DNA from 3 places in the Janthinobacterium sp. FT14W genome. Region 1 is predicted to be linked to each of the others. Evidence: predicted binding sites of a transcription regulator. Region 1 holds the regulator's gene; each other region holds the start of a gene.

Region 1 (6,020 bases):
GGTTCAGCTGGGACAGGGCGATCACGGGACAGCCGAGTTCTTTCGCCAGGCCTTTCAAGCCCCGCGAAATCTCGGAAATCTCCGTGGCGCGGTTATCGCCCGGCGTATTGGCCGACATCAGTTGCAAGTAATCGACGATGATCAGGCCCAGCTTGCCGCATTGACGCGACAGGCGGCGCGAGCGGGCGCGCAATTCGATCGAGTTGAGCGCCGGCGTTTCATCGATGTACAACTGGGCGTCGTTCATCTTCTGGATCGCATTCGTCAGGCGAGGCCAGTCTTCGTCGTTCAGGCGGCCCGTGCGCAGACGGTGCTGGTCCAGCTGGCCGACGGAGCCCAGCATACGCATGGCCAGCTGGGCGCCGCCCATCTCCATCGAAAACACGGCCACGGGCAAGCCGCTGTCGATGGCCACGTTCTCGCCGATGTTGACGGAAAACGCCGTCTTGCCCATCGATGGACGGCCCGCCACGATCACCAGATCGCCCGGCTGCAGACCGGAGGTCATGCGGTCGAGGTCGATGAAACCGGTGGGCACGCCCGTGATTTCACTCTGGTTGTCGCGGCTGTACAGTTCGTCGATGCGTTCGACCACTTGCGTCAGCAGGGGCTGGATGGCAGTCCAGCCCTGGGCGCCGCGCGCGCCTTCTTCGGCGATGGCGAAAATCTTCGACTCGGCCTCGTCAAGCATCTGCTTGACTTCCTTGCCTTGCGGGCTGAAGGCCGTGCCCGAGATATCGTCGGCGACGGTAATGAGTTTGCGCAGCACGCCGCGGTCGCGCACGATCTCGGCGTAGCGCCGGATGTTCGCGGCCGATGGCGTGTTTTGCGCCATGGCGTTCAGGTACGCGAGTCCGCCCACATCATCGGCCTTGCCGAGCTGGGTCAGGGTTTCAAAAACAGTAATGACATCGGCTGGCTTGGAAGCGTTAACCATCTTGACGATTTGCTCGAAGATGATGCGATGGTCATAGCGATAGAAATCCTCCGCATGCATGAAGTCGGCGATGCGGTCATACGCCGCATTGTCGCGCAGCAGACCACCGATAACGGATTGTTCTGCTTCGATCGAGTGCGGCGGAATACGGAGGGAATCCAGTTGCGGATCAGAGGGGGCGTTCATGGCGCGAATTATACCTGCTTCGGCGTACTGGCAAAAATAAAGGGCTGAAATTGCGCGAAAAAAAGGCCACAAAAAAGCCGGGCGAACCCGGCTTTTCATAGTGCTTTACTGTACGGTAGCGCTTGCGGGCCAGGCCCGCAGACGATTACGCGTTCGCGTCTGGTACGACAGCGATAACAACTTCCACGACCACGTCGGTGTGCAGAGCAACCGAAACGTTGTGCTCGCCAACGATCTTCAGCGGGCCGGTAGGCATGCGGATTTGTGCTTTTTCAACAGCAAAACCTTGCTTGGTCAGCGCTTCAGCGATGTCGAAGTTGGTGACGGAACCGAACAGACGGCCATCGACGCCAGCTTTTTGAGCAACTTGAACGGTCAGGCCGCTCAGTTTTTCACCTTGGGCTTGCGATGCGGCCAGTTTGGCAGCAGCAGCTTTTTCCAGTTCGGCGCGCTTGACTTCGAATTCAGCCACAGCGGTTGCCGTAGCACGACGTGCCAGGCGTTGCGGGATCAGGAAGTTACGTGCGTAACCGTCTTTGACTTTGACGACTTCGCCGAGGTTACCGACGTTTACAACTTTTTCTAACAGAATGATTTGCATAGTTCTTCTCCAGGAATATCTGACCGATTAAGCGTGGTGCAGATCGGTGTATGGCAGCAGCGCGAGGAAGCGAGCGCGCTTGATTGCGGTGTCGACTTGGCGCTGGTAGTGCGCTTTGGTACCGGTCAGGCGTGCTGGCATGATCTTGCCGTTTTCCTGGACGAAGTCTTTCAGCGTGTCGACGTCTTTGTAGTCGACTTGCTCAACGTGAGCTGCCGTGAAGCGGCAGAACTTCTTACGTTTGAACAAAGGGTTTTGCTGTTTGCGTTTTTCTTTAAGCTTGAGCTTATTTTTGTCGAACTTTTTACCGAATGCCATGTCAGGCTCCTGTATCTAAAATGCGCTAGTCGGGAATGACTGCACTAAAATCAATGATGTGAAACACCAAACTCTTGCTGTTGCGGCTTTTTCTGGCCAGGAAACCCGTGAACTGATAGACCCCGCCCAAGCTTGCCTGACTGAACCGGCCTGAGATTTCGCCAGCGGCTAGCGCGGCAACATCAAACTCGGTCAAACGGGCAATCCCTGCTTCCATCTGCTGCGAACTGTGCTGCAATACTGCATTCACAATCGGCAGCCCTGCCGGGGTATAGCGCAATATTTCGCGCTCGGCAATGATGGCGGTGACTTGTAGCTGGTTCAGCGCACGATCCTGGTCAAAAATTAAGCGGCTGCGGCTGGAGCGGCTGCTGGTGCTTCGGTGCGGTGGCTTTTGGCCGCGTCTTCGCGTTGTACCGATTTCATCATCGGCGAAGGAGCTGTTTCAGCTTTCTTCATTTTAACGGTCAGGTGACGCAACACGGCATCATTGAATTTGAATGCTGTTTCCAACTCGACCAGGGTCTCGTTGTCGCATTCGATGTTCAGGCAGATGTAGTGTGCTTTAGGCAGCTTTTGGATCGAGTAAGCCATTTGACGGCGGCCCCAATCTTCCACGCGGTGAACCGAACCGCCGCGGGTGGTTACGCTGGCTTTGTAGCGTTCGATCATCGCGGGCACTTGCTCGCTTTGGTCCGGATGGACGATAAAGACTATTTCATAATGACGCATGCAAACTCCTTCAGGTCGGATTGATAATCGCCCACCCCGGCGTCAAGACGGGTGTGGGAAGGTCAGCCGAAGATTATAACCGCCTTTTGCAAACGTTTCAACCATTCCCTCCACCAGCGCCCGGAAAGCCCGTGCGCCGTCCTGTTTTTTAGCCGTGGGCGACTATTTCTTGCGAAATCCACGCAAAACACGGAAATCCCCTTGCATAGTAGGCGATACTGTACAAAAATACAGACTGTTCATATAGACAGCATTTTAGTATGCACCCACCGCTCATGATCAAGCTGACAGCACGACAAGAACAAATCCTGAACCTGATCAAGGACGCGATCGAAAATACGGGGTTCCCTCCCACCCGTGCCGAAATCGCCAATGAACTGGGTTTCAAGTCGGCCAATGCGGCCGAAGAGCATTTGCAGGCCCTGGCCCGCAAGGGCGCCATCGAGATTTCGCCCGGCACCTCGCGCGGCATCCGCCTGATCGGCGCCGCCGCCGAAGCGCTGCCGTCGAAAGCGCCGGCAGCGCTGCTGATGTCGCTGCCCCTGATCGGCCGGGTGGCGGCCGGTTCGCCCATCCTGGCGCAGGAAAACCTGGAAGCGAGCTACAACGTGGACCCGGCCCTGTTCTCGGCCAAGCCCGACTTCCTGCTCAAGGTGCGCGGCTGGTCCATGCGCGACGCCGGCATCATGGATGGCGACTTGCTGGCCGTCAAGAAAGTCGACAGCGCCAAGAATGGCCAGATCGTCGTCGCCCGCATCGGCGACGAAGTCACCGTCAAGCGCTACAAGAAGACGGGCTCCGTCATCGAATTGCTGCCGGAAAACCCCGACTTCAAGGTGATCACCGTCTCGCCGGAAGATGAGTTTGCCCTGGAAGGGCTGGCTGTCGGCCTCATGCGCAGCTGGCATTAAATCACTGCAGGCAAAAAAAGGGCCGCAACAGCATGACTGTTGCGGCCCTTTTCACATGGCGCGCGGCTGCTTAGGCGTCCAGCGCGTTTTTGAAATCGTCGAGCAGATCAGCCTCATCCTCGATGCCCACGGAGACGCGGATCAAGGACTCGGCAATGCCCATGCTGGCGCGCCGCTCGGCGCCCATCTCATAGAAAATCGTGTGGGCGACGGGAATGACCAGGGTGCGCGTGTCGCCCAGGTTGCTGGCAGGAATGGCCAAATGCAGGCGATTGAGGAAATCGAAGCAGTCGATGCCATCCTTCAATTCAAAGCTGAACAGAGAACCGTAGCTGCGGAACAAGTCCGTCGCCAGCGCATGCTGCGGGTGCGACGGCAAGCCCGGATAGTGCACGGCCGCCACTCTCGGGTCCGCCTGCAGCATGGTGGCCAGCGCCAGCGCGTTCGAGCAGGTGCGGTCCATGCGCAAGGCCATGGTTTCCGCGCCGACGGCGATATGGTGCGCCGCTTCCGGGCCCAGCGAGGCGCCGAAGTCGCGCAAGGCCTTGGCGCGGATCTGCGCGATGCCCCATTGGGGCGGCGCCGCCTTTTTATAGTTTTCAAAGATGTTCGGGTACTGCGTCCAGTCGAACACGCCCGTGTCCGTCAAGCTGCCGCCCAGCGCATTGCCGTGGCCGCCGATGGATTTCGTCAGCGCATTCACCACCAGGCCCGCGCCCACGGCTTTCGGGCGGAACAGATACGGCGTCGTCATGGTGTTGTCGACGATGTACAGGATGCCCTTCTCGCGGCACAAGTCGCCGATTTTCTTCAGGTCGGCAATCTGCGTACGGGGGTTGGCGATGGTTTCCACAAACACGATGCGCGTGGCCGGCGTGATGGCGGCCGCCACATGGGCCACGTCGGTGGCGTCGACGAACGACACGGCTATGCCCTGCCCCGTCACCGTTTGCCACAGGCTGTTGGTATTGCCAAACAAAAAGGCCGACGACACGACATGGTCGCCCGCGCGCAGCAGCGATTGCACCACGGCGCCGATGGCGCCCATGCCCGTGGCGAAGCACAGGGTCGCCACGCCGTCTTCCATCTTGTTGACCTTGTCTTCCAGCGCGGACACGGTCGGATTGCCCTGGCGGCCATAGCGGAAGCCCGGCTCCTTGCCCTGGAACACGGAAGCGAGCTGGCGCGCATCGGCGTAGCCGAAGGCAACGGAGGTGTGCACGGGCTTGTGCAGCGAGCCGTGCTCGATGCCCTTGCGGCGGTCGTTATGCAGGATGGTGGTGGTAAAGCCGTAGGTTTTATTGGTGGTCATGGTGGATGCAGGAGACTATTAACCCAAGACAAAAGCTGGGGTCAGACCCGGCGGGTCTGCCCCCAAAAGCAAGGCGCCGATTACGCTTCCGTTGTCGCCAGGTTCAGGTTCAACTGGGAACGGGGCGTATCTTCGGGCGCTGCCGCCTTCGGATGGTGGCGCGCATATTCCAGGCGGTCCAGGTACTCCTGCGACACGTCGCCCGTCACATACACGCCGTCGAAGCACGACGCCTCGAAGTTGGTCAGGGCCGGGTTGACGTCGGCGATCGCCTGCTTGAGCGCGCCGATATCCTGGTACACCAGGTAGTCGGCCGTGATTTCGCGGCACACTTCTTCCGTCGTGCGGCCGTAGGCGATCAGTTCGTCGCGCGTCGGCATGTCGATGCCGTACACGTTCGGGAAGATCACCGGTGGCGCGGCCGAGGCGAAGATGACTTTCGTCGCGCCCGCTTCACGCGCCATCTGCACGATTTCACGGCTGGTGGTGCCGCGCACGATGGAATCGTCGACCAGCAGCACGACCTTGTCCTTGAATTCGGACGGGATCGCGTTGAGCTTCTGGCGCACGGATTTCTTGCGCGCCGCCTGGCCCGGCATGATGAAGGTACGGCCGATGTAGCGGTTCTTGATGAAGCCTTCGCGGTACTCGATGTTCAGCGCCATGGCCAGCTGGATGGCGGCCGGACGCGAGGAATCGGGAATCGGCATGACCACGTCGATATGCACGCCTGGCAGTTCGGCGCGGATCTTTTCGGCCAGGTATTCGCCCATTTTCAGGCGCGTGGCATACACGGAGGCGCCGTCGATGACGGAATCGGGACGGGCCAGGTAGACGAATTCGAACACGCAGGGATTCAGGCTGGCATTGTCGGCGCACTGGGCGCTGTGCAATTGCTTGTCGGCATCGATGAAGACGGCTTCGCCGGGACCGATGTCGCGCACGAAGCGGAAGCCCATGCCTTCCAGGGCCACGGATTCGGAGGCGATCAGGTATTCAGGACCTTGCTCCGTTTCATTGATG
Region 2 (6,020 bases), on a different contig from region 1:
TGCATTTTTTTTGCCATCACCGTCTGCTTCAGGGCCCGCAGCGAGGCCGCCTGGGCCTTGCTGCGGCCTTCGGCCAGCGCTTCGGCGAAGTTCGCGAACAGCACGGTAAACCACAGCCAGACGGCGACGGCGACGATGAAGCCGAACGGCGCTTCACCCTGGCCACCGCTGATCCCGGCCTGGGTCGCCAGCAGGGTCGTGATGATGCTGCCCACGTAGACGACGAACATCACGGGGCTGCGCCACTGCGTGCGGGGGTCGAGTTTTTTGAACGCATCGACGATGGCTGGGCCAATCAGTGCGGAATCGAACAAGGTCAGGCTTGTGCGTGACATGGTAGCCTCTTATTTTGTGAAAAGTTGCAGGTGTTCCACGATCGGGCCCAGGGCCAGCGCGGGAACGTAATTGAGCACGCCGACCAGCACCACCACGCCGATCAGCAGGCCGATGAACATGGGGCCGTGCGTGGGCATGGTGCCGGCATTGACCGACAGGCGCTGCTTGCCCGCCAGCGAACCGGCCACGGCCAGCACGGGCACGATCACGCCGAAACGGCCGAACCACATGGCGATCGCCAGCATCACGTTATAGAACGGCGTGTTGGCGGACAGGCCGGCAAACGCGCTGCCGTTGTTGTTGGCCGCCGACGTGAAGGCGTACAGGATTTCGGAAAAACCGTGCGCGCCCGGATTGGCCACGCCCACCGTGCCCGGCTCGACCATCACGGCAATCGCCGTGCCCGTCAATACGAGGGCTGGCGTGACCAGGATGGCCAGCGACACCATCTTCATTTCATAGGCCTGGATTTTCTTGCCCAGGTATTCAGGCGTGCGGCCTATCATCAGGCCGGCGATGAAGACGGCCAGGATGGCGAACATCAGCATGCCGTACAGGCCCGTGCCCACGCCGCCGAAAATCACTTCGCCGAACTGCATCAGCAGCAGCGGCACCATGCCGCCCAGGGGCATGTAGGAATCGTGCATGGAATTGACGGCGCCGCAGGAGGCCGCCGTCGTCACCGCCGCGAACAGGGTCGAGGAACTGATGCCGAAGCGCGTTTCCTTGCCTTCCATATTGCCGCCCGATTGCAGGCTGCTGGCCTGCTGGTCCACGCCCAGGGCTTGCAAGGCGGGATTGGCTTGCTGCTCGGCGCTCATCACGCCGGCCGTCATGACGACAAAGATCAGGGTCATGGCGGCCAGCACGGCCCAGCCCTGGCGCGTGTCGCCCACCATGCGGCCGAACGTGAAGCACAGGCCGGCGGGAATGATGAAAATGGCCAGCATCTGCAGGAAATTCGACAGCACGGTGGGGTTTTCGTACGGATGCGAGGAGTTGGCATTGAAGAAGCCGCCGCCATTCGTGCCCAGCAGCTTGATCGATTCCTGCGACGCGACGGGACCCATGGCGATCGTCTGCGTCGTCGCCACCTGCGCTTCCATCACCGGCTTGCCGGCGGCGTCCAGCACGGGCTGGCCATCGGCCGTCACTTTCGGCGTTTCATACGCCACGTGGTCGAGCAGGGTCACTTCCTTGTAGGCGGAAAAATTCTGGATCATGCCTTCGCCCATGAAGACGACGGACAGGGCCAGCGACAGCGGCAGCAGGATGTACAGGGTGGAGCGCACCAGGTCGACCCAGAAATTGCCGATCGATTTGCCCGAGCGCGAGGCGAAGCCGCGCACCAGCGCGAAGATCACGGCAATGCCGGTGGCCGCCGAAAAGAAGTTCTGGCACGCCAGGCCCAGCATCTGGGTCAGGTAGCTCATGGTCTGCTCGCCGCCATAGCCCTGCCAGTTGGTATTGGCGACGAAGCTGACGGTGGTATTGAACGAGGAATCGGGGCTGACGGCGCCCAGGCCCTGGGGATTCAAGGGCAAAAAGCCCTGCAGGCGCTGCAGGCCGTACACAAAGACGGCGCCCACGGTATTGAAGACGATCAGGGCGATGGCGTAGCTTTTCCAGCCCATGGCCTTGTCGGCAGGCAGGCCGGACCAGCGGTACAGCTGGTTTTCCAGCTTCTGCAGCCAGCCCAGGCCGCGCACGGGGCCATCGCCAGCCACCTTGGCCATGTACAGGCCCAGCGGATAGCCGGCGGCCAGCAGCACGGCCAGGAAAGCCGCCAGCAGCAATATCGATTGCGTCGTCATCACAGTTCCTCCGCCTTCAGCAGCGCCACCAGCAGGTACACGAACAGGCCAGCCGACACGACGGCGCCCAGCACATAAAACGCGTTCATTTGACGCTCCCTAATTTGTCGCAGGCGACGGCAAAGCCGGCTGCCACGACGAAAAACACGGCAATCAAGCCGAGATACACGAGATCCATTCCCACCCTCATTCAGGTTTGTTTTGATAGTGTGCAGATTAGCCAAAAGGGTCTAAAAAATTCGTAAAGACTGGGGAGGCAGCTGTAAACAAGATGTAAAAACGGGGGCTTTACCGCATAAAATCCATCACAATTGGCGCCAAACCACGCGCGCAGCGCACTGTTGTTGCCCTGGAGTAGCGCTATTGCTCGCGGGACAAGATAGAATGCGCGAGCGTCCGCACAAGGACGCCATGCCTGCCGCACTGCCCTCCCCCAGTGACGCTGGACGGGATATACTGTATATTCATACAGCTATCGCCGCCGCTGTCATTGCGCCATGCAGTGCCCTGGCCTGGCGTTCCAACCACTGTCTTTATTAGCTTGAACACGTATGGCCACTAAAAAACCAGCATCCGACTACAGCGAATCATCCATCCGTGTCCTGAAAGGACTGGAACCCGTCAAGCAGCGCCCGGGGATGTACACCCGCACTGAAAATCCGCTGCACATCATTCAGGAAGTGATCGACAATGCCTCCGACGAGGCGCTGGGCGGTCATTGCACGCATATCGCCGTCACGCAAAACACGGATGGCAGCATCACCGTGGAAGACAATGGCCGCGGCATTCCAGTCGGCCTGCACCCGGAAGAAGGCGTGCCGACGGTGGAAATCGTGTTTACACGGCTGCACGCGGGCGGCAAGTTCGACAAGGGTTCGGGCGGCGCCTACGCGTTCTCGGGCGGCTTGCACGGCGTCGGCGTGTCCGTCACCAATGCGCTGTCCACGCGCCTGGAAATCACCGTCTGGCGCAAGGAAAGCGACGGCAACGGCCTGCATCACATGGTGTTTGCCAATGGCGACGTGATCGAGCCGCTGAATTCGCGCCCCGCCCCGCGCGACGGCAAGAAGTCCGGCACGCGCGTCACGGCCTGGCCCGACGCGAAGTATTTTGACTCGCCGAACATCTCGCAAACCGAGCTGCAGCGCCTGCTGCGCTCGAAAGCCGTGCTGCTGCCCGGCGTCACCGTCACGCTCACCAACGCGAAAACGGGCGATACGCAGACCTGGCTGTACGCGGAAGGCTTGCGCGGCTACCTGACCGAATCGTTGGCGCAGGTCTCGAATGGCGAAACCCTGATTCCCCTGTTCGAAGGCGCCCAATACGCGGGGCCGGACTCGGAAGGCTTTGCCGAAGGCGAAGGCGCCGCCTGGGTGGTGGCATGGACGGAAGAAGGCGCCATCGTGCGCGAATCGTATGTCAACCTGATTCCCACCTCGAATGGCGGCACGCACGAATCGGGCTTGCGCGACGGCCTGTTCGGCGCCGTGAAAAACTTCGTCGAAATGCACTCGCTGCTGCCCAAGGGCGTGAAACTGCTGCCCGAAGACGTGTTCGCGCGCGCTTCGTTCGTGCTGTCGGCCAAGGTGCTGGACCCGCAATTCCAGGGCCAGATCAAGGAACGCCTCAATTCGCGCGACGCCGTGCGCCTGGTCTCGACCTTCGCCAAACCGCCGCTGGAACTGTGGCTGAACCAGCACGTCGACTATGGCAAGAAGCTGGCCGAACTGGTGATCAAGCAGGCGCAATCGCGCCAGCGCTCGCTGCAGAAAGTGGAAAAGAAAAAATCCTCGGGCGTGGCCGTGCTGCCCGGCAAGCTGACGGACTGCGAATCATCGGACATCGCGCGCAATGAACTGTTCCTCGTCGAGGGCGACTCGGCGGGCGGTTCGGCCAAGATGGGCCGCGACAAGGAATTCCAGGCGATCCTGCCCCTGCGCGGCAAGGTCCTGAACTCGTGGGAAACGGACCGCGACCGCCTGTTCGCGAATAACGAGATCCACGATATTGCCGTCGCCATCGGCGTCGACCCGCACAACATCGGCGACACGCCCGACCTGTCCGGCCTGCGCTACGGCAAGATCTGCATCCTGTCCGATGCGGACGTGGACGGCTCGCACATCCAGGTATTGCTGCTGACCCTGTTCTTCAAGCACTTCCCCGCGCTGATCAACAAGGGCCACATCTGCATCGCCCGTCCGCCCCTGTACCGCGTGGACGCGCCCGCGCGCGGCAAGAAGCCGATTCAGAAAATCTACGCGCTCGACGACGGCGAACTGCTGGCCATCGAGGACAAGCTGCGCAAGGAAGGCGTGAAACAGGGCGCCTGGTCGATCTCCCGCTTCAAGGGCCTGGGCGAGATGAACGCCGAGCAGCTGTGGGAAACGACGATGAACCCGGACACGCGCCGCCTGCTGCCCGTCACGCTCGGTGAAATCGACCACATGACGTCCGCCGCCCGCTTCAATATGTTGATGGGCAAGGGCGAAGCGGCAGGACGGCGTGCCTGGATCGAGGAACACGGCAATGAGGCGGAGGCGGATATCTGATGATCATCGGTATCGACCTGGGCACCACCAACAGCCTGGTCGCCATCTGGCGCGACGGCAGGGCTTCCATCATCCCGAATGCGCTGGGCGAACACCTGACGCCGTCGTGCGTGAGCATCGACGACGACGGCACCGTGCTGGTGGGCCGCGCCGCGCGCGAGCGCCTGCAGACGCACCCGCAGCTGACGGCGGCCGTCTTCAAGCGCTACATGGGCAGCGAAAAAAAGATCACCCTCGGCACGCAGCAATTCCGTCCGGAAGAGCTGTCGTCGATGGTGCTGCGCGCGCTGAAGGAAGATGCGGAAGCCTTCCTGGGCCACAAGGTCGAGGAAGCCATCATCACCGTGCCCGCGTATTTCAGCGATGCGCAGCGCAAGGCCACGCGCATCGCCGGCCAGCTGGCGGGCCTGCGCGTGGAGCGCCTGCTGAACGAACCGACGGCCGCCGCGCTGGCCTACGGCATCCGCGACAAGGAACAGGAAAGCAAATTCCTCGTCTTCGACCTGGGCGGCGGCACCTTCGACGTGTCGATCCTGGAACTGTTCGAAGGCGTGATGGAAGTGCGCGCCTCGGCCGGCGACAATTTTTTAGGGGGCGAAGACTTCGTCACCGTGCTGGTCGACGCCTTTTTGGAAGGCAGCGGCCTGCGCGACGCCGTCGGCAACCGCCTGCTCGACCCGCGCCAGCAGCAGCTGCTGCGCGATGAAGCGGAGCGCGTCAAGCGCCTGCTGTCGGAACAGCCGTCCGCGCGCATGGCCACGCGCTACCAGGACAAGGAATACAGCTGGGAGATCAACGAAGACAAGCTGGCGCAGCTGTGCGAACCGCTGCTGGCGCGCCTGCGCCTGCCCGTGGAACGGGCGCTGCGCGACGCCACCATCCGCGCCGCGGAACTGAATGAAGTGGTGCTGGCCGGCGGCGCCACGCGCATGCCGCTGGTACGCAAGCTGGTGTCGCGCATGTTCGGCCGCTTCCCCGCCATCCACCTGGACCCGGACGAAGCCGTAGCGCTGGGCGCCGCCGTGCAGGCGGGCCTGAAGATGCGCGACGCCGCACTCGATGAAGTGGTCATGACGGACGTGGCGCCGTATTCGCTGGGCATTTCGATTTCGCGCCAGGTCAGCGCGAACCAGTACGAAGGCGGACATTACCTGCCCATCATCGAGCGCAATTCCGTGGTGCCCGTCTCGCGCACGGAAAACATCACCACCATCTACGACAACCAGAAGGAAATCAACGTGGCGATCTTCCAGGGCGAGTCGCGCCTGGTGGCCGACAACGTCTTCCTCGGCAAGATCAGCTTCCCGATTCCCGCGAAAAA
Region 3 (6,020 bases), on a different contig from region 1:
TGGCGTTATAGCGGCCCGAAGCGCCGCCGTGGCCGGCGCCCATATTCGTTTTCAGCAGCAAGGGATTGCCATCCGTTTTATACGCGCGCAGCTTGGCCACATACTTGGCCGGTTCCCAGTACATGACCTGGCTGTCGTTGAGGCCCGTCGTCACCAGCATGGCTGGATAATTCTTGCGCGCAATGTTGTCGTAGGGCGAGTAGCTGAGCATGTAGTCGTAGGCCGCCTTCTGGTTCGGGTCGCCCCATTCCAGGTACTCGCCCGTCGTCAGGGGCAGGCTGGCGTCCATCATGGTGTTCATCACGTCGACAAACGGCACGGCCGCGTGCACGGCGTGGAACAGCTCGGGGCGCATGTTGACGACGGCACCCATCAGCAAGCCGCCCGCGCTGCCGCCCTGGATGATGAGGCGGTTCGGGCTCGTCCATTTTTCGCGCACCAGGTAGTCGGCGCTGTCGATGAAGTCATTGAAGGTGTTTTTCTTCTTCATCAGCATGCCGTCCTCATGCCATGCTTCGCCCATGTCCGTGCCGCCGCGGATATGCGCCTGCGCATAGATGACGCCCCGCTCCAGCAGGCTGATGCGGGACAGGCCAAAGCTGGCTTCCGTCGAGATGCCATACGAACCGTAGGAATACAGCAGCAGCGGCGCTGAACCGTCGAGCTTGACGCCCTTCTTGTAGACGATCCACAGCGGCACTTGCACGCCGTCGCGCGCCGTCACCCACAGGCGCTGCGTCGCGTAGCGGCTGCCGTCGTAGCCGCCCACGATTTCCTGCTGCTTCAGCACCGTGCGCTTGCCGTCCTGCATGCTGACGTCGATGACGGCGGGCGGCGTGACGGGCGACTGGTAAGACATGCGAAATTGCGTGGCGGAAAATTCCGGCGTGCCGGCCGCCGTGGCCAAGTAGACGGCATCGTCGAACTGCACGGTTTTCCAGTTTTTATGGGCGAAATCGTAGATGCGCGCGCGGTTCAGGGCGCGCGTCTTTTCCATCACCACCAGGTAGCCCTGGAAGGCGTCGATGGACTGGATCACGGCATCCTTGTTGTGCGGCACGAAGGGCTTCCAGTTCTTCGGCTGCGCAGCGTTCAATGGCGCGCTGACGATGCGGAAGTTTTTCGCATCCTTGTTGGTCCGAATGTACAGCTGGCCGTCGCGGTGCTCCACGTCGTAGCGGTGGCCTTTCTCGCGCTTCAGCACGGATTGGAAGCTGCCTTCCGGCTTGTTCGTTGGCAACAGCAGCACTTCGCTGGTATCGGTGCTGCGCGACGTGAGCACAAAGTAGCGATGGTCGCGCGTGCGGCTCACGCCGATGGCGAACTGTTCCACCGGCTCGTGGTAGACCTGTTGCGCCGTGCCGCCCAAGGGCAGGCGGAACAGGCGGTCCGCGCGCTTGGTGGTGGCGTCTTCCTGCGTCAGCATCAGGGTGGCATTGTCCGCCGCCCAGGCCAGCGAGGTGACTCTCGGCATGCTGTCGGTCAGCAATTTACCCGTCTTCAAATCCTTGACGTGCAGCTCGTACTGGCGAAAGCCCGTCGTGTCGGTGGTGTAGGCCAGCAACTGCGCGTTCGGGCTGATGGCAAACGCGCGCACGGCAAAGAATTTCTGGCCTTCGGCCAGCTGGTTCTGGTCCAGCAGGATTTCCTCGGCCGCCTGCGCATCGTAGGCGCCGCCGGCGCCGACGGGGCGGCGGCAGTGGACAGGATACTGCTTGCCCGCTTCCGTGCGCGTGTAATAGTAGAAATTGCCCTGGCGCGCAGGCACGGACAGGTCCACTTCCTGCATGCGGCCCTTGATTTCCGCATACACCTTGTCGGCCAGCGGCTGGATCGGGGCCGTGACGGCGGCCGTATAGGCGTTTTCCGCATTCAGGTAATCGATCACGGCGGGATCGGTCTTCTTTTGCAGCCAGCGGTAGTCGTCCGTGACGACGGTGCCGTGGCGCGTTTCCTGCCAGGCTGTCTTGGCGGCCACCGGTGCGGTGGCGAGGGGAGCGTCGGCGGCCAGCGCGGATGGCGCCAGCGTGGACAGCAGCAGGGCCGGCACGATGGATGAGCAGGCGGCCAGGCGGCGCAAGGCATGATGTGCTGTAGACAAGGCAACTCCTTTGAATAGTTGTGTCAGGATTGTAATCTTGCCATTGAGAAAAGCAACCGCTGATCGCCGCCATCGGGCCCGTGCGTTTCAACTTGCATCCCGGCCCATTTCCGGTAATACTGTATGCATGAACAGTATCTTGCCGCAACCGTTTGCCGGCAAGCCGATCCGCCGCGAGGTGTTTTTTGATTCCATCTGCCCCTACACTTGCCGAAGCACCCGCCGTGCGCCGCTGGATCGCCCACCTGGACATGGATGCCTTCTTTGCCTCCGTGGAACTGTTGAAATATCCGGAATTGCGGGGCGAGGCCGTCGTCATCGGCGGCGGGCGCCTGCAGCAGCCCGTGCTGCAAGCCGACGGCACGCGGCAGTTTGCGCGCATGCGCGACTACGTGGGGCGCGGCGTCGTCACCACGTCCACCTATGCGGCGCGCGCGTTCGGCGTGTTTTCCGCCATGGGCATCATGAAGGCGGCCAAGCTGGCGCCCGACAGCATCCTGCTGCCCGCCGATTTCGAGGCGTACCGCGAATATTCCGCCCGCTTCAAGCAAGCCGTGGCGCATCTGTGTCCCATCATCCAGAACGTCGGCATCGATGAAATCTATATCGACCTGACGGAGCACGGCGAGCAGGCGCCGGCCATGGCGGCGCGCCTGAAGGCGGCCGTATTCGAGGCGACGGGTCTGTCGTGCTCGATTGGCCTGGCGCCCAACAAATTGCTGGCGAAAATATGTTCCGACCTGGAAAAACCCGACGGCTTGACTATCTTGCAGCCCGAGGATATCGCAACGCGCGTGTGGCCCTTGCCGGCGAAAAAGATCAACGGCATCGGGCCGAAAGCCACGGCCAAGCTGGAAGCGCTGGGTGTCAATACCATCGGCCAGCTGGCGCAGGCCGACATGGCCATGCTGCGCACGCAGTTTGGCGACCTGTACACGGGCTGGCTGCGCCAGGCGGCGCTGGGCATCGACGAGCGGCCCGTGCAGACGAGCCGGGAAACCAAGTCCGTCAGCCGCGAAACGACGTTCGAGCGCGACTTGCAGGTGGTGCGCGACCGCGCCACCCTGTCGGAAAAGCTGGAAAGCCTGTGCACGCGCGTGGCGGGCGACCTGGATAAACAGTCGCTGGCGGGGCGCACGGTGGGCGTCAAGCTGCGCTTCGAGGATTTCAGCACCGTCACGCGCGACATTACCTTGCCCAGCGCCACGGCGGACGCGGCCGCCATCCTGCGCGCCAGCCGCGATTGCCTGCGGCGCGTGCCATTTGAAAAGAAAATCCGCCTGCTGGGCGTGCGCATCTCGACCTTGTCCGATCCGGCCGTCGTGACGCGGCAGGTGCCGGCTCAGGCGGAGCTGTTTCCCGCCCTGTAGCGGCATTCCCCACGCATCAACAACACCGCGCCAGTCCGCGCTTTTGACGGCATTCCCGTGTCGAAAGTGTAGAATGGCGTTCCCCTGGCACTACTGAAACAAACGGAAGACAAAAACTATGTGGTTCAAGAATCTTCAGATTTACCGCCTGCCCGCACCATGGGCTTATACGCCAGAACAACTGGAAGAGGCCTTGTCCTCGAACAAATTTACGCCGGCGACCAGCATGGATCTGATGCGCCAGGGCTGGGATACGCCACGCCCGAACGGCGGCCTGGTCCACGTGGTCAACAAGCAGATGCTGATCTTGCTGGGCACGGAAAAGAAATTGCTGCCAGCGACCGTCATCAACCAGGTGGCCAAGGCCCGCGCTGCCGAGATGGAAGAAGCGCAAGGCTTTGCGCCTGGCAAGAAAGCCATGAAAGAATTGAAGGAACGCGTGGCCGACGAGCTGCTGCCGCGCGCCTTCAGCATCCGCAGCAACGTCTGGACGTGGATCGACCCCGTCAATGGCTGGCTGGTGGTCGATGCCGCCAGCCCGGCGAAAGCCGATGAAGTCATCAAGCTGCTGTTGAAAGCCGTGGATAAATTGCCGCTGGAAAGCCTGCGCGTGCAGCGCTCGCCCGTGGCGGTGATGACGGAATGGCTGCAGGCCGACGACGCGCCTGCCGGCTTCACGGTGGACATGGACACGGAATTGCGCGCCACGGGCGAAAGCAAGGCCACCGTGCGCTACGTGCGCCACACCCTGGAAGCGGACGACGTGCGCCGCCACATCGCGGCCGGCAAGCAGTGCACGCGCCTGGCCATGACGTGGAACGACAAGATATCCTTCGTGCTGACGGAGTCCCTGGCCATCAAGAGCGTCAAGCCGCTGGACGTGATCAAGGAAACGGAATCGAGCACGAAGAACGACGAAGAACGTTTCGACGGCGACGTGATGCTGATGACGGGCGAGCTGAGCAAGCTGATGGCCGACGTGGTCGAAGCTCTGGGCGGCGAAGCGACGGTGTAAGCACGTCATGCGGTAACAAGAAAAGGAGCTGAGGCTCCTTTTTTTTCGCCTGCATAATGCGAGGAAGAGCGATGCGAGGAAGATAAAAAAGCGCCTTGCACGGTGAAGTGCAAGGCGCTTTTCAGACAAGCTAATTTAGGACGTCAAATTAGAACTTGTAGTTGCCGGTGATGTAGAACGAACGCATCATTGGATCGGCGTAGCGTGGGTCGAAACCGATCTGGTGGCCCGACGAAGAGCGCAGCGACAGCGGTGGTGCACGGTCGAACAGGTTTTTGATACCTGCGCGGATCGTGGTTTGCTTGTCAAAGGCGAAACGTGCTTGCCAGTCGAACGTGGTGTACGACGGTACTTGCAGGCGGAAGTTTTTCTCTTCTTTTTGGGCTGCCACGTCGTACACGGTAGCGGCTGCATCGGTGTAGCCGTTACGGTAGTTGACCGTGACCGTGTTGCTCAGGCGGCCCGTATCCAGGGTCGTCGTCAGCTTCATCAGGTTGCGGAACGTGACTTCGTTGGTGTCGCCGAAGAAGTCCATATTGCTGGTGTACACATTGTCGCTACCAGCTTTGGTGTAGTTGGCGTGCAACATGTGCGTACCGCTCAATTGGGCGGTCAGCTTGCCGAAGTCAAACTTGTGGTTGGCCGACAGATCCCAGTCGATACCACGGTATTCCTTCTTGCCGATGTTGACCGACAATTTCTTGAATGCGTAGTAGGTATTGCCGGTCGACGGTTCGATATATTGCGTGAAGCTCGTTGCGTACTTGACCGGATCGGCAAATGCTTGCTCTTCGGTGATTTCCGATACGGCATTGCGCAGTTTTACGTCCCACAGGTCGGCACCGAACGAGAAGGCCGCGCTAGGCTCGACACGGAAGCCCAGGGTGAACTGTTTCGATTTTTCCGATTGCAGGTCCGGATTGCCTTGCGATACGGCGTTGTATTGCGTCGCTTCTGCGCGGCAGAGTTGCGTACCTGGGTATGGGCAGTCGAATTTCTTGGCAGTAAAGCCGGCGTTGACCAGTGGCTGGGCAATGTCCAGCATGCTTGGCGCCTTGAAGCCCGTACCGTACGAACCGCGGATCAGCACGGTTTGTACTGGCTGCCAGCGTGCCGATACCTTGTAGGTATTGGCGCTGTCTTTCTTGCCGACCGTTTTGTTGGTCAGCTTGTCATCGATCGCCTTGACGGCATCGTAACGGCCGCCAACGGTCATTTCGAACGACTTGGTCAGCGGTGCCAGCAACTCGACGAAGGCGCCGTAGGTATCGCGGCTCAGGTCGTAGGCAGGCGAGGTGTTGAAGTTGTAGATATCCTTCGACGTGCCGTTGCTGTCTGGCGACTGCTCATAGCGGTAGGTGCGGTAGTCACCACCGATACCCAGGCTGGCCTTGCCGCCTGGCAGGTCGAACAGTTCACGCGAACCGTGCGTGTCGACGCCGCGCATCGTGGTCGATGCGGTACGGATCGAACCGACGAATTGCGCGCCAGCGATTTGCGACTGGATGGCAGGCGATTGCTTGCTCGCAAACGG

What was found. Region 1 encodes LexA, which represses DNA repair genes until DNA is damaged. Its sites were predicted from a motif close to ACTGTATNNNNATACAGT; they were not measured.
Region 2: a site for LexA is predicted at 2,606-2,623, ahead of GCN74_RS02025 (DNA topoisomerase IV subunit B). Genes of this name have one in related genera too.
Region 3: a site for LexA is predicted at 2,220-2,237, ahead of dinB (DNA polymerase IV). Genes of this name have one in related genera too.

The regions. Positions count from the first base shown of each region.
Region 1 covers NZ_WFLL01000014.1:70,450-76,469, forward strand. Annotated here, with positions in the region: gene GCN74_RS12015 (replicative DNA helicase) at 1-1,123, opposite strand, end outside; gene rplI (50S ribosomal protein L9) at 1,269-1,724, opposite strand; gene rpsR (30S ribosomal protein S18) at 1,752-2,042, opposite strand; gene priB (primosomal replication protein N) at 2,068-2,367, opposite strand; gene rpsF (30S ribosomal protein S6) at 2,388-2,774, opposite strand; gene lexA (transcriptional repressor LexA) at 3,050-3,685, shown strand; gene GCN74_RS12045 (cystathionine gamma-synthase family protein) at 3,756-4,997, opposite strand; gene purF (amidophosphoribosyltransferase) at 5,078-6,020, opposite strand, start outside.
Region 2 covers NZ_WFLL01000001.1:460,955-466,974, reverse strand. Annotated here, with positions in the region: gene kdpB (potassium-transporting ATPase subunit KdpB) at 1-335, opposite strand, end outside; gene kdpA (potassium-transporting ATPase subunit KdpA) at 345-2,150, opposite strand; gene kdpF (K(+)-transporting ATPase subunit F) at 2,150-2,239, opposite strand; gene GCN74_RS02025 (DNA topoisomerase IV subunit B) at 2,702-4,699, shown strand; gene GCN74_RS02020 (molecular chaperone HscC) at 4,699-6,020, shown strand, end outside.
Region 3 covers NZ_WFLL01000006.1:124,123-130,142, forward strand. Annotated here, with positions in the region: gene GCN74_RS06680 (S9 family peptidase) at 1-2,101, opposite strand, end outside; gene dinB (DNA polymerase IV) at 2,287-3,471, shown strand; gene GCN74_RS06690 (recombination-associated protein RdgC) at 3,590-4,486, shown strand; gene GCN74_RS06695 (TonB-dependent receptor) at 4,635-6,020, opposite strand, start outside.